4 regions of the Peribacillus sp. NPDC097295 genome follow, and region 1 is predicted to be linked to each of the others. Evidence: riboswitches for the same ligand, from Rfam matches in the RefSeq annotation. Region 1 holds a riboswitch; each other region holds the start of a gene.
The links. Region 1 has a riboswitch for cobalamin ahead of ACIQXN_RS17655 (hypothetical protein). Riboswitches for the same ligand answer to the same signal wherever they lie in the genome.
Positions count from the first base shown of each region.

Region 2: another riboswitch for cobalamin. It lies ahead of ACIQXN_RS03875 (ABC transporter substrate-binding protein); the one in region 1 lies ahead of ACIQXN_RS17655 (hypothetical protein).
Region 3: another riboswitch for cobalamin. It lies ahead of metE (5-methyltetrahydropteroyltriglutamate--homocysteine S-methyltransferase); the one in region 1 lies ahead of ACIQXN_RS17655 (hypothetical protein).
Region 4: another riboswitch for cobalamin. It lies ahead of ACIQXN_RS07030 (ribonucleoside-diphosphate reductase subunit alpha); the one in region 1 lies ahead of ACIQXN_RS17655 (hypothetical protein).

Region 1 covers NZ_JBIWCW010000015.1:23,752-26,883, reverse strand. The annotation lists gene ACIQXN_RS17665 (VWA domain-containing protein) at 1-472, shown strand, start outside; gene ACIQXN_RS17660 (ABC transporter substrate-binding protein) at 520-1,470, opposite strand; gene ACIQXN_RS17655 (hypothetical protein) at 1,474-1,980, opposite strand; cobalamin riboswitch at 2,185-2,404, opposite strand; gene ACIQXN_RS17650 (AAA family ATPase) at 2,593-3,132, shown strand, end outside.
Region 2 covers NZ_JBIWCW010000002.1:129,736-132,867, forward strand. The annotation lists gene ACIQXN_RS03865 (FecCD family ABC transporter permease) at 1-95, shown strand, start outside; gene ACIQXN_RS03870 (ABC transporter ATP-binding protein) at 92-937, shown strand; cobalamin riboswitch at 1,083-1,263, shown strand; gene ACIQXN_RS03875 (ABC transporter substrate-binding protein) at 1,456-2,421, shown strand; gene ACIQXN_RS03880 (FecCD family ABC transporter permease) at 2,429-3,132, shown strand, end outside.
Region 3 covers NZ_JBIWCW010000005.1:4,762-7,893, forward strand. The annotation lists gene bcp (thioredoxin-dependent thiol peroxidase) at 1-273, opposite strand, end outside; gene ACIQXN_RS10780 (potassium channel family protein) at 336-758, opposite strand; cobalamin riboswitch at 1,045-1,238, shown strand; gene metE (5-methyltetrahydropteroyltriglutamate--homocysteine S-methyltransferase) at 1,379-3,132, shown strand, end outside.
Region 4 covers NZ_JBIWCW010000003.1:151,579-154,710, forward strand. The annotation lists gene ACIQXN_RS07030 (ribonucleoside-diphosphate reductase subunit alpha) at 1-1,181, opposite strand, end outside; cobalamin riboswitch at 1,342-1,523, opposite strand; gene ACIQXN_RS07035 (manganese-dependent inorganic pyrophosphatase) at 1,812-2,744, shown strand; gene ACIQXN_RS07040 (hypothetical protein) at 2,815-2,961, opposite strand; gene ACIQXN_RS07045 (SulP family inorganic anion transporter) at 3,034-3,132, opposite strand, start outside.

The DNA.
Region 1 (3,132 bases):
CAACGTGGATAGTAAGGGACAAAAACAATTACGTGAAGTGGCTGAGGCCGGCGGAGGGGAATTTGAAACCGTCAATGATGCCGATGATTTCAATAAGATGTGGGATGAAGAGCGTAGGGATCTCTGGAACCAATGGTGGAGTTGGGGCAATGAAAATTGGAGTATCGTTCGAGATGAACAAAATAAGAAGATATCCTCTTTACTTGAAGAAAAAAACGATTTCTCTAGATTGTCCTCTGATGAAAGCAATCGCATGTATGAAGCTACGAGTTATTTAAAGGATAAGGATCAAATAAATTATGAGACATGGGAGGAAGTTCGCAGTCTGGTCAAACAACGCCGTGAAATAATAAAAGAGTATTATGACGATAAATATGAAGAGTTGAATACGACTGTGAAAAATGAAGGAGAGAGTTTGAAAGAATCGATTAAAAAGAAAGAAGAAGAGATGAAAGAGAAATATAAAAATTAGAAAATCAAAACCCGCATGATGGTTTCACGCGGGTTTTGATTTGACCTTTATTTGAATAGTTCCGGATATACGGTCTTGGCGGCTAGTTCAACAGCTTCGCCGATACGCGGTCCCGGACGTGACATGACATCTTCGTTAAGCTGATATACTTGATTTTGCTTCACTGCGCTGATATTTCCCCAGCCTTTGCGGGATTTGATTTCATCCACTGCATTTTCCACATAGCCAACGGTTGTAATGATTGTATCTGGGTTGCGCTTGACCACTTCTTCATCAGCTATTTTTGCCCAGCCCTTCTGGTCGGTGAAGATATTATCGATACCGGCCGAAGCTAAAATCTCTTGTTGGAAGGTTTCTGCTCCTGCTGTATAAATTTCAGGGGAAGGACTGATTTCGAAATATGTTTTTTCTTTAGAATCAACATTCGCCACTTTGTCTTCAACATCTTTGATTTGTGTTTGAATAGTCTGGACTAATTCATTCCCTTTTTCCGTTACGCCCATTACTTCGGCGATTTGATTAATATCTCCATATACATCATCGAAATTCACTGCCGATTTAATGATAAAAATAGGAATGCCGGCATCTTCTAGTGGTTTTAATGTTGCTTCATCACCAATCGTATAGGCAAGGATGATATCTGGTTTCAAAGCGATGATTTTTTCGGAGTTGATCGTCATCGAATCAGAAACACGTTCAACTTCTTTAGCTTCCTCAGGATAATTATCATAATCGGTCGCTCCAATCACTTTATCACCTACGCCCAGGGCATATAGAATCTCTGTATTACTCGGTTGAAGTGAAACGACCGTTTTCGGTACTTTATCAAACGTAATTTCTTTTCCATTATCATCAGTGACGGTATAGGCTTTGACATCTTCAGTTGTTTTAGGATCTTGTTTCTCTGTGGATTTTTGGTCATCATTTGAGGCACATCCAGTAAGGAAAAGGGCAAGCATCAGAATGGCAATCCAACTGAATCTTAACGTTCTTTTCATGTTTTATTCCTCCACTTTCTTTTTCATCGGTTTGGTTGGATATGATTTGCTGATAAAGGGAATCTCTTTGACACCAAGCTGTTTATTGACATAGACAGCCATCACGAAAAGAACATTAGCAAGCAAATGAGCATAATCAAAAAGGATAGACGGTACCTCTTTTTCCGTACTGACTTTATGTAAGGCCCTTACTGATTTCTTTGCTTCGCTACGACAAGTGTGCAAAATGCAAGCAGCCGTTGAGCCTTGCGGAAGCACAAATGTTTCAATGCTTTCCTTTACTTCAGCGACATAATAGTCATAGATGTCACTAAGACGGTTCAAATCGTCTTCGCTTATGGCTAATTTCCCACGGGCAGAACCATTTAAATGATAAGCCATCGGCATCAGTTCCATTAAATCATTGTACACTTCAGGAATTTCTTTCGTTAACGAAGCTGCCAGTCCCATCTGTGTCGTCAATGAATCGGTGCGGATTTCATAATCTACAGTTGATGCCGATTCGCGCATGAATGGGTAACATAAAAAACGAAAATCTTTCTTCGACAAAACGTTTCCTCCTTTTCTGGGTAGTGTGAATGACCTTCGCAGTGCTGTTCGACGGCAAAAGAAAAAGCCGACCAAAGGTATTGGTCGGCAAACGGACATCTATGTATCTCGAATTAGAAAAAAGATGGAAGAGTGCCGTACAATCCTCTTAACTTCCGAAGAGCAAAATACGATAAAAAAAAGGCAGGTCTCCTGGCTCGTGCATCTTTTTACTCTAAGAACCTTCCCATTTGAAATGAATGAATGGTATCGTGCGTGCGGATTCATCCTCAAACAGTGGTATATTTCTTATTTCATTAGCACTTACAGTTGCGGAAACAGCTTCGGTCTTACACCGAATTCCCTATTAAGCTGACAAGTCAGCACCTATTTTCTGCATGGTTCATATTCACTTAGTACCATTTTAGCATAACTAATTGCATAAATAGTCAAAAAAATTCAGAGAATGCAGCTTATGGGATAAATTATCTAGTAAACTCACTTTATAGGTTGAAATTGGAGGTTATTGTAAAATTAATGTCGAATATATAAGAGTTGAACATGAGTGATTTATGAAATTATGGGAGGTAGAGGATGATTTATAAACAGGTGAATCAAAAATTGGATATGATTTTAGAAAATATAGAAAAGGTCATTATTGGGAAAAGGGATATTGCAGAATTGAGTCTGGTGGCTCTCCTTTCCGGGGGACATGTCTTATTGGAGGACGTACCAGGTGTGGGTAAGACCGTCATGGTCCGCGCCCTCGCAAAGTCCATCGGAGCGGATTTCAAACGGATACAATTCACACCAGACTTGTTGCCGTCTGATGTAACGGGTGTGTCGATTTTCAACCCAAAGGAACAGGAATTCATCTTCAGGCCGGGACCGATCATGGGCCATATTATATTGGCTGATGAAATCAACCGAACATCCCCGAAAACGCAATCCGCCCTGCTTGAAGGGATGGAAGAAGCAAGTGTGACGGTGGATGGCGTGACAAGGAAATTGGAGCAGCCATTTTTTGTCATGGCCACTCAAAATCCAATTGATTACGAAGGTACATACCCTCTTCCAGAGGCGCAGTTGGATCGTTTTTTGTTGAAAATGAAAATGGGCTATCCGGATGTAGCG
Region 2 (3,132 bases), on a different contig from region 1:
CCGCTACGGAAATTCCGCTATCGATATTGACAGCCATTATCGGCGCACCATTCTTTGCGATTCTACTTAGAAAGACAGGAGGTGGGTGGTCATGAAAATCGAGGTGCAGGGAGGGAATTTTTTCTATGCTAAAAAAAGAGAGAAAGCTCCTTTCCTTTACCAGACCGACATTGACTTTTCGTTGAATGACGGAGAGATCATGGCGATTCTTGGTCCGAACGGTGCGGGTAAAACCACGATGCTGAAGTGCATCACCGGCCTTCTGGATTGGAAAAAAGGTCAAACGCTCATCGACGGAAAACCGCTTACTGCGTTATCACGCAAAACGATCTGGAAACGAATCGGTTATGTTCCTCAGGCACATAAAATGGTTTTCGGGTTTACTTTGGAAGAGCTTGTCATTATGGGAAGGGCGCCTTATATCAGTACGCTATCCCAGCCTTCTGCAAAGGATCGGGAGGCTGCCATCGCTGCTCTTGAAATGGTTGGCATTGCTCACCTTGCCAAAAAGTCCTGTAATTCCGTCAGTGGTGGGGAACTGCAACTGGCCTTGATTGCTCGGACGCTTGTGTCGGAGCCGGATGTATTGATTCTTGATGAACCGGAGTCGCATCTTGATATTCAAAAACAAATCGTGATTTTACAGACACTAAAGCGGTTATCGAAAGAGAAGAACATTTCTTGTATCATCAACACGCATTATCCGAACCACGCATTCTACTTGGCTGACCATGTTTTAATGACTGCAAAGGAAAAGCGTGTGGTGTATGGCGAAGTCCGCGAAGTGATGACGGAAGCCCGGATGAAGGAGTATTTCGGAATCGAAATGAAGAAAATCATTTACGAGGAAGAAGATGACTTTTTGATCGAAACGATGGTGCCGAAAGATCTAGGTCTTTTACGTGATCAAAGTACTTGTCGTTTTAATAACTTTTAATCGCAAAAGAAGGCAGCCAAACTGATTGGTTGCCTTCTTTTGCGTTCGAGAGTTACAGAATGTTAATGAATGCGATTTGAAAGTAATCTGAAATATCATATAATACGGTTTCAGAAATAGTGTATAATGAGAGGCAGTGAAATGATATACCTATGAACGATTTGGTGTCTGAAAAGACTTGAAAGGGAAGTTGGTGAAATACCAACGCGGTCGCGCCACTGTAAATGGGAGTAAACGGACGAATGCCACTGTATGAACGAACGTATGGGAAGGCGCCGTTAACAATGACCATGAGCCAGGAGACCTGCCAAAATTCGTACACCAGTTACCTACGCGGATAGGGAGGTGTGTGGCAGAGCTATGCGTCCGTATGTTTAATGCCATACAAGCATCTTCCGTTTTGATGGGGGATGCTTTTTTGTATGCCTTGGAAAATTACAAACCATATGTAGAGAGTTAATTGATTGACCTTTGCTTTTAAAACGATAAAGAAACGCAATTATGATGGGGGTTTTAAAATGAGGAAGATATATAGTTTCATCCTTGTGGTTGGATTGACGATCAGTATGCTGATTGGCTGCAACGATACATCTAAGGAAGGAACAAAAGAGAAGCAGTCGACAAATCAAGCTGAAAATCAAAGCTTCCCACTTACTTTACAAGATGCAGTTGGTGAAAAGGTCGCCATCGAGCAGAAGCCGGAAAAAATCATTTCATTAATCCCGAGTAATACCGAAGCGGTCTTCGCCCTTGGGTTAGGGGAGAAACTTATTGGAGTTTCCGAGAATGATAATTACCCGGAAGAAACGAAAGACATCCAAAAAGTTGGCGGAATGGAAATAGACACCGAGATGATTGTATCCTTACAGCCGGATATCGTTCTTGCTCACGAGAGTGCTCATAATTCCAAAGAAGGTATCCAGCAGCTTAAGGATGCTGGAATTCCGGTACTTACCGTAAACGATGCTCAAAGTTTTAAAGATGTATATACGTCTTTGGAGATGATTGGGAAGGCAACGGGGGAACTTGATAAAGCAAAGGAAATCGTTGCGACGATGCAGAACAAGCTAGAAAAGATCAAAGTAAAAGCCAAGGCCATAAAGGATGAGGAAAGAAAAAGCGTGTTAGTGGAAGTTTCACCGTCACCAGAAATTTATACGACGGGGAAAAACACTTTCATGGACGAAATGCTGGGCATCATCTCAGCGGATAATGTATCGGGAGAATTGGATGGATGGGTAAAACTTGATGAAGAGTCATTGATTGCGGCCAATCCGGATGTCATCATTACAACCTATGGGTATTACACAGGAAACCCAGTCAAAGAAGTCACGGGACGAAGTGGATGGGAAGACATCAAGGCAGTTAAGAATGGAGAGGTCTTCGATGTTCATTCGGATCTTGTCACTCGATCCGGTCCAAGGCTTATAGAGGGAGTAGAGGAACTTGCCAAATCAGTCTATCCGAACGTATTTGACAACTAAACGGGCAATGGCCTATATATTTGCTCTATCGTTTTTGATTATCTCGATGGTAATTGGGATCTCGATAGGCTCGGTATCAGTACCGGTACCGATGCTCTTACAAATCATCGGCACAGAAGTTCTTCATTTGCCCATTGCCGTAGAACCAGATGAGACCTTGACGAATATCGTGATGAACATACGCCTGCCGAGGGTGTTGCTTGCAGGTTTGGTTGGAGCATCGCTTGCAATTGCAGGGGCAGCGTTTCAAGGGTTGCTCCGGAATCCACTGGCTGATCCCTACACATTGGGAATCTCCTCAGGCGCTTCTCTTGGTGCCGTGTTAACGTTGTTCTTAAATATTTCATTGCCGTTTTTTGGCCTCTATACATTGCCTACATTAAGCGTTCTATTTTCATTGATTACGATTTTTTGCGTACTGACCTTCGCCAGAAAAATGGATCGATCGATGAAGGTGGAAACGATTATTTTAACCGGTATCATTTTCAGCTCGTTTCTAAGTGCCTTCATCTCGTTGATGATTGCATTGACGGGTGAGGAATTAAGGCAAATCATCAGCTGGCTGATGGGAAGCGTCTCTATGCGCGGTTGGAATTATATTGCGATTATATTGCCATTTTTCATCGTCGGTTCGCTGATTTTGATGATGAACACCCACGAACTGAATGCGATGACATTTGGGGAAGAGCGTGCGAGGCACTTAGGCGTGAA
Region 3 (3,132 bases), on a different contig from region 1:
AAGCAACAGGAAAGGCAGCCCATGTTTTTCAATGAATTTTTCATGTCGCGCTGCCGGATCCGGGCTAATCCCGATGATGACAGCATCGAGCTCTTCGAATTGCTCATTATGGTCACGGAAATCACACGCTTCCGTTGTACAACCGGGTGTCATGTCTTTTGGGTAAAAATATAATACAACGTGTTTACCACTGAATTGTGATAGGGAAACTTGTTCTCCGTTGTTTGCTGGCAGTTGAAAATCAGGTGCTTTTTCTCCAATGTTAAGTGTCATTCTAACCCCTCCATTTCTTTCATTATGGTAAGCGTACCCAATAATCGAAAGAAACACAACTTTCATTTCTTCTTGTTCTTTTCCTTCTGCTCGAAATCGATTACGGCCCTTATCACAAAGGCGGCCGGAAGCGTGTAGCCAATGAATGCTTGGATTGTCGCGATCATCCGGCCAATCCCGATTGGCGAGATATCCCCGTATCCAACCGAGAACATTGTCATCGCACTAAAATAGAAGGATGTCTTCAGCTGCTCAGAAAAGGTCCCATCCAACCGATTGCCCATATCAAGAATCACCGAATGATTCTGAAGCTCGTATAATAAATAAATCAGTGCAAAACCAACTAATAATGTCGCATATAAATTGCCGAGCCAGAGCATATCTTCAAGAGAAAACTTCTTTGCCTCCGACTCAGAAAGAAATAAGGTCCGAATGCTCATCACCATGCAAAAGATAATCCCCACAATCAAAATATAAAAGGTCATCCCTACGCCTCATTTCAAAACAGCCCACTCCCCCTATACATACTCTTAAACGAGTCAATATATGCTCGGTTTAGGGGGGCAGACCCTATTTCCCAAACACTTCAGATCGAAAAATACGTAGATGCAGCAGGCGTTTTGACGATATGCGGTGGGGGTCAGACCCCATTTCCCGACTTTTTCCTTGTTGACCCATACAATTGGGGTATGCTAAGATGGGTTAAATTTTTATAATATTTTATATTATTAGAATTTACTATCTGTTTTTTATATGGACGAGTTTTTTTGAATTTAATATGTGGAGATAGGTTCCTAATTTTTTAGGATGAAAAGGGAAGTCCGGTGTAATTCCGGCGCGGTCCCGCCACTGTAATGGGAATGTTAGGGCTATGTTTGTTGCCACTGATCTTTATGATTGGGAAGGCTTTAGCCGCTAAGTTAGATTCCTTGAGCCAGGAGACCTGCCTATTTCGACAACACTGTTTTAACCTACGGGAGATAGGGAAGTGTTAGGGACCTTATAAGGATAAGGGGTATTTTCGTGCCCCTTTATTTTAAGCATTTCTAACTTTCTCTTTTGACGGTTAGGGGTGCTTTTTTTGTTGATATTTCATTAAAAGGAGATGGATGTGTTGAAAAGTAGTAATATAGGGTACCCACGAATCGGTGAGGATCGTGAATGGAAACGTACATTAGAGGCATATTGGGCTGGAACATTAAACGAAACGGAATTCACGTCGCAATTGGAAGCGATCCGTTTAGGCAATTTGCAGAAACAAAAGGATCAAGGCATCAATATCATCCCGGTCAACGACTTTACGTTATATGATCAAATGCTCGATATGTCCGTCATGTTCGGCCTGGTGCCTGAGCGATATTCGGCTTATAAAGGTGGCAGTGTCCCCCTTTCCGTTTATTATTCAATGGCCCGTGGGAACAAGGATGAAGTCGCTTCCGAAATGACGAAATGGTTCAATACAAATTATCACTATATCGTTCCAGAGTTAAAACAGTCTCAGCTTACGTTGACAGAAAACAAGCCGCTTGCCGCTTACCGCGAAGCCAAGGAAAAACTAGGAATCGATACGAAACCGGTTATAGTCGGACCTTACACATTCATTTCTTTGTCAAAAGGCTATGATAAAAAAGATCTTCCGGCCATCATCCTGAGCTTGTTGCCTTTATACACAAAAATTTTGCGAGAGCTGGAACAAGAAGGCGTGAAGTGGGTGCAGATCGATGAACCTTCCCTTGTTTCTTCCCTTTCCAAAGACGAAATGAAAACTGTTACATACCTGTATGAAAAATTGAATGAAGCTGCACCCAACTTGAACATCATGCTGCAAACATACTTTGATGCTGTAGAGCACTACCAAGAAGTGATCGACTTGCCCGTTCAAGGAATTGGCCTTGATTTGGTCCATGACAAAGGAAAAAATCTCAGCAATCTTCAAACAGTCGGTTTCCCGCAAGATAAAATACTTGGGGCCGGTGTGATTGACGGGAAAAATATTTGGCTTTCTGACTTGACGAAAAAAATCGAGTTGGTCGGGTCCATTACGAAACACGTAGCCGAAGATCGAATTTGGCTTCAACCTTCCTGCTCCCTGCTACATGTTCCAGTGACGGTTCGAAACGAGACAGAACTAGCTAGCGATGTGAAAGAAGCCCTTGCCTTTGCTGATGAGAAACTAGAAGAAATCACGCTTTTGGTCAGAGGGAACAACGAAGGTCTAGAATCAATCGAAGAAAAGGTGGCGGCAAACAAAGCTGCATGGCAGACCTTAAAGAATTCAAAGGCCAGAAACCATAAAGACGTGCAATCCGCTGTTGAACAGTCGAAGCTGCAAACCCATGGCCGTACCCTGCCATTTAAACAGCGCTATCAAAAACAACAGGAGTATTTCAACCTGCCTTTCCTTCCAACCACTACAATTGGAAGCTTTCCGCAGACCGCGGAAGTTAAACAGGCCCGCGGGAAATTCAAACGCGGTGAATGGACATCTGATCAATATGAAGCATTCGTGAACGAGGAGATTGGCAGATGGATTGATATCCAGGAAGAAATCGGCTTGGATGTCCTTGTGCACGGGGAGTTCGAACGAACGGATATGGTCGAGTTCTTCGGTCATAAGCTGGGTGGATTCGTCTTTCTTGAAAAAGGATGGGTTCAGTCTTATGGCTCCCGCTGTGTAAAGCCTCCCGTGATCTATGGCGATGTCCATTTCATCGATCCGATGACGGTCAAAGAAAGTGTGTATGCACAAGCCTTGACTAAAAAAACGGTGAAGGGAATGCTGACCGGTCCCGTTACGATTCTGAACTGGTCGTTCGTCCGTGACGATATTTCACGGGAAAATATCTGCTATCAATTGGC
Region 4 (3,132 bases), on a different contig from region 1:
ACGCCATTTTCTGCGGCCTCTACAGCGAGGGCGTAATGGTCCCTGAAACTTCCTTCCCCTTTTTTCTCATCATAAAAATCTTCGAGGGAGAACCCAAGGGTCTGCTTCACGGTATGCGGATCGAAAAGATACCATTCCTTCCTGTCGCGCACGGCTTCCATGAACAAATCGGGGATACAAACGCCTGTGAAAATATCATGTGCTTTTAAGCGGTCGTCTCCGTTTTGCGTTTTCAAGTCAAGGAAGCTCATGATGTCTTTATGCCAAGCGTCCATATAGATGGCAATGGCACCTTTGCGTTGACCCAATTGATCGACGCTGACGGCGGTTTGGTTAAAGAGACGAATCCAGGGAGTCGTGCCTGAACTGTTTCCGGAAAAACCGCGGATATCAGATCCGAGCGAGCGGATTTTCCCGACATATAGACCGACCCCACCACCGAATTTGGAAACTTTGGCAGCATCATAGTTTGATTGATAGATTCCGTCGATGGAATCTTCTATCGCATCGATGAAGCATGAACTCAATTGCCCGTGGGTCTTACCGGCATTCGAGAGGGTAGGGGTCGCAACCGTCATATACAGGTTGGACATGGCCCAGTACGCTTCTTTAACAAGCTGCAGGCGATGTTCCGTTTTTTCAAGCCTCATGATTTCCATGGCAATGATCATGAAGCGCTCCTGAGGAAGTTCATAGACCTTGTCTTTTTTTGGACGGGCCAAGTATCTGTCATTCAAAAGATAGATTCCGATATAAGAAAAGAGGTTATCTTTTTCCGGATTGATGACTGAACCCAATTCTTCGATCTCCGTTTTTGTGTAGGAATCGAGAAGCTCCGATTTATAAACAGGGTAACGCTGGCCTTCATGCTGTTGCGAGAGTTCTTTGATTAATTCATAGAAAGGTCCATAGCTTCTGCCTTCATAGCCCCGATTTGTCCGGGCATCGCGATACATGGTATTCAAAAGTTCCCTGGCGGCGACAAATGTCCAGTCAGGCGCATCGATATCGACACTTTCAAGGGCAAGCTGTATTAGTTTTTTCGATGTTTGTTCTTCAGAAGCATCACTTTTTCGATCGAGCCATTTAGTGAAGCGCTTTTTAAATTTGTCCATATCAAGCCGGTCTTCGAAATCCTTTGATAGCATATCAAGCTGGATTGATTTTGTTTCGGTTTCCATAGCCGTGTTATATGTTTGAGTCATGAGTATTCCTCCTTAAAACGTACGTAAATAAAAAAAATCCGCCCAATAAATTGAGCGGATCAAACGATAGGATAAAAGAGCCATGAAAAAATAGCCGTTACACTATCGTTTCATCATCTCAATCCCCGAAGAATAAGAAACTTGAAAAAACCAGGCAGGTCTCCTGACTCATGATCATCCTACTTTGAGTCCTTCCCGTATAGAGAGCTATACAGTGGTTTTCTCATTTCGTCACATTTACAGTTGCGGGGACAGTTCCGGGATCACACCGGATTCCCTTTTCAGCCATCTCTGGCACCTTGGTTCATTTTTTCTATATATAGTTATTTGAGTTGTTAGAAAAGTCAATATCTAGTATTTATACTTCTATAATCGTAAGCCATCTGTGCCGATAATTCAACATTTATATTTAAGAAATCCGATTCATATCTATTGACAAGGTCTAATAACGGAAGAGGATAGTGAAAGAATATAGGGGGGAATCGAAAAATCCCTCGAGGATTGTCAGGTGTTTTGTGTTAAAATAAATTGCATAGCAAAACTAGGGATTCTGCTTATTGAAAAGAAAGAACCCTGAAAATCATTTAGGAAAAAGGAGCAAAAATCGTGGAAAAAATATTAGTTTTTGGACATAAAAATCCGGATACAGACACTATTTGTTCAGCCATCGCGTATGCTGATCTAAAAAAACAGCTGGGCGTGAATACTGAACCAGTTCGTCTTGGTGAAGTCAATGGTGAAACGCAATATGCGTTGGACCAATTCAAATTCGAGGCACCTCGCCTTGTTGATAAAGTGGCTGGGGAAGCGGATGGAGTGATTTTGGTCGATCATAACGAACGCCAACAAAGTGCTGAAGACATCGATCAAGTCCGCGTATTGGAAGTCATCGACCACCACCGCATCGCTAATTTCGAAACAAGTGATCCTTTATATTACCGCGCGGAACCGGTTGGTTGCACGGCTACTATCTTAAATAAGATTTACAAAGAAAATGGGATTGAAGTGCCTAAGGCAATTGCAGGACTTATGCTTTCAGCCATCATTTCCGATTCTTTACTATTCAAATCCCCTACATGCACAGAGCAAGACGTCGCAGCGGCTATGGAATTAGCTGAAATTGCGGGTGTGAATGCTGAAACATACGGTTTAGAGATGCTAAAAGCTGGAGCTGACTTGAGTGATAAAACGATTGATCAGCTCATCACTCTTGATGCAAAAGAATTTGCTATGGGAACGGCAAAAGTTGAGATTGCTCAAGTAAATGCTGTTGATCCGAACGAAGTACTTGCAAAGCAAACAGAAATCGAAGCAGCGATTCAGGCTGTCATTGCCGCGAAAGAACTAGATTTATTCTTATTCGTGGTAACGGATATCTTAACGAATGATTCTGTAGCCTTGGCTCTTGGAACATCAGCGTTTGCGGTCGAAAAAGCCTATAACGTTACATTGAATAACAATATCGCCGTTTTAGAAGGCGTCGTGTCACGTAAAAAACAAATCGTCCCAGTTTTAACAGACATTTTCGCTAAGCTATAAGCCGGGCAGATTACAACAGTTATAAAAAAAGGACTCGATGCCACTTTATAATGGCCTTCGAGTCCTTTTTTTAATTCAATGCATCTTTTTCTTTTTCATACGCAATCACAATCAGTTCTTTGTTTGATTCCTCACGCATTTTTCCTTCAAAGAGTTTTAATTCATTGAGAAGGTCCGGTGATAAGTCTGCGGCTGTATAATCCTGATCAGTTGACATGGTTCTTCCTCCAATCCAGAGTATCCTTCACTCTAGTTTGGCGGTTCATGAAGATTTTATGCAATGTAACGTTTACTTTACATAAGAGGCTAGATTCTTTAGCAACTGGGAACTCTCCTGATCAAGGCCAAGTACCTGAACCGTTTTGCCTTGCACCCTGTATTTTAGGAC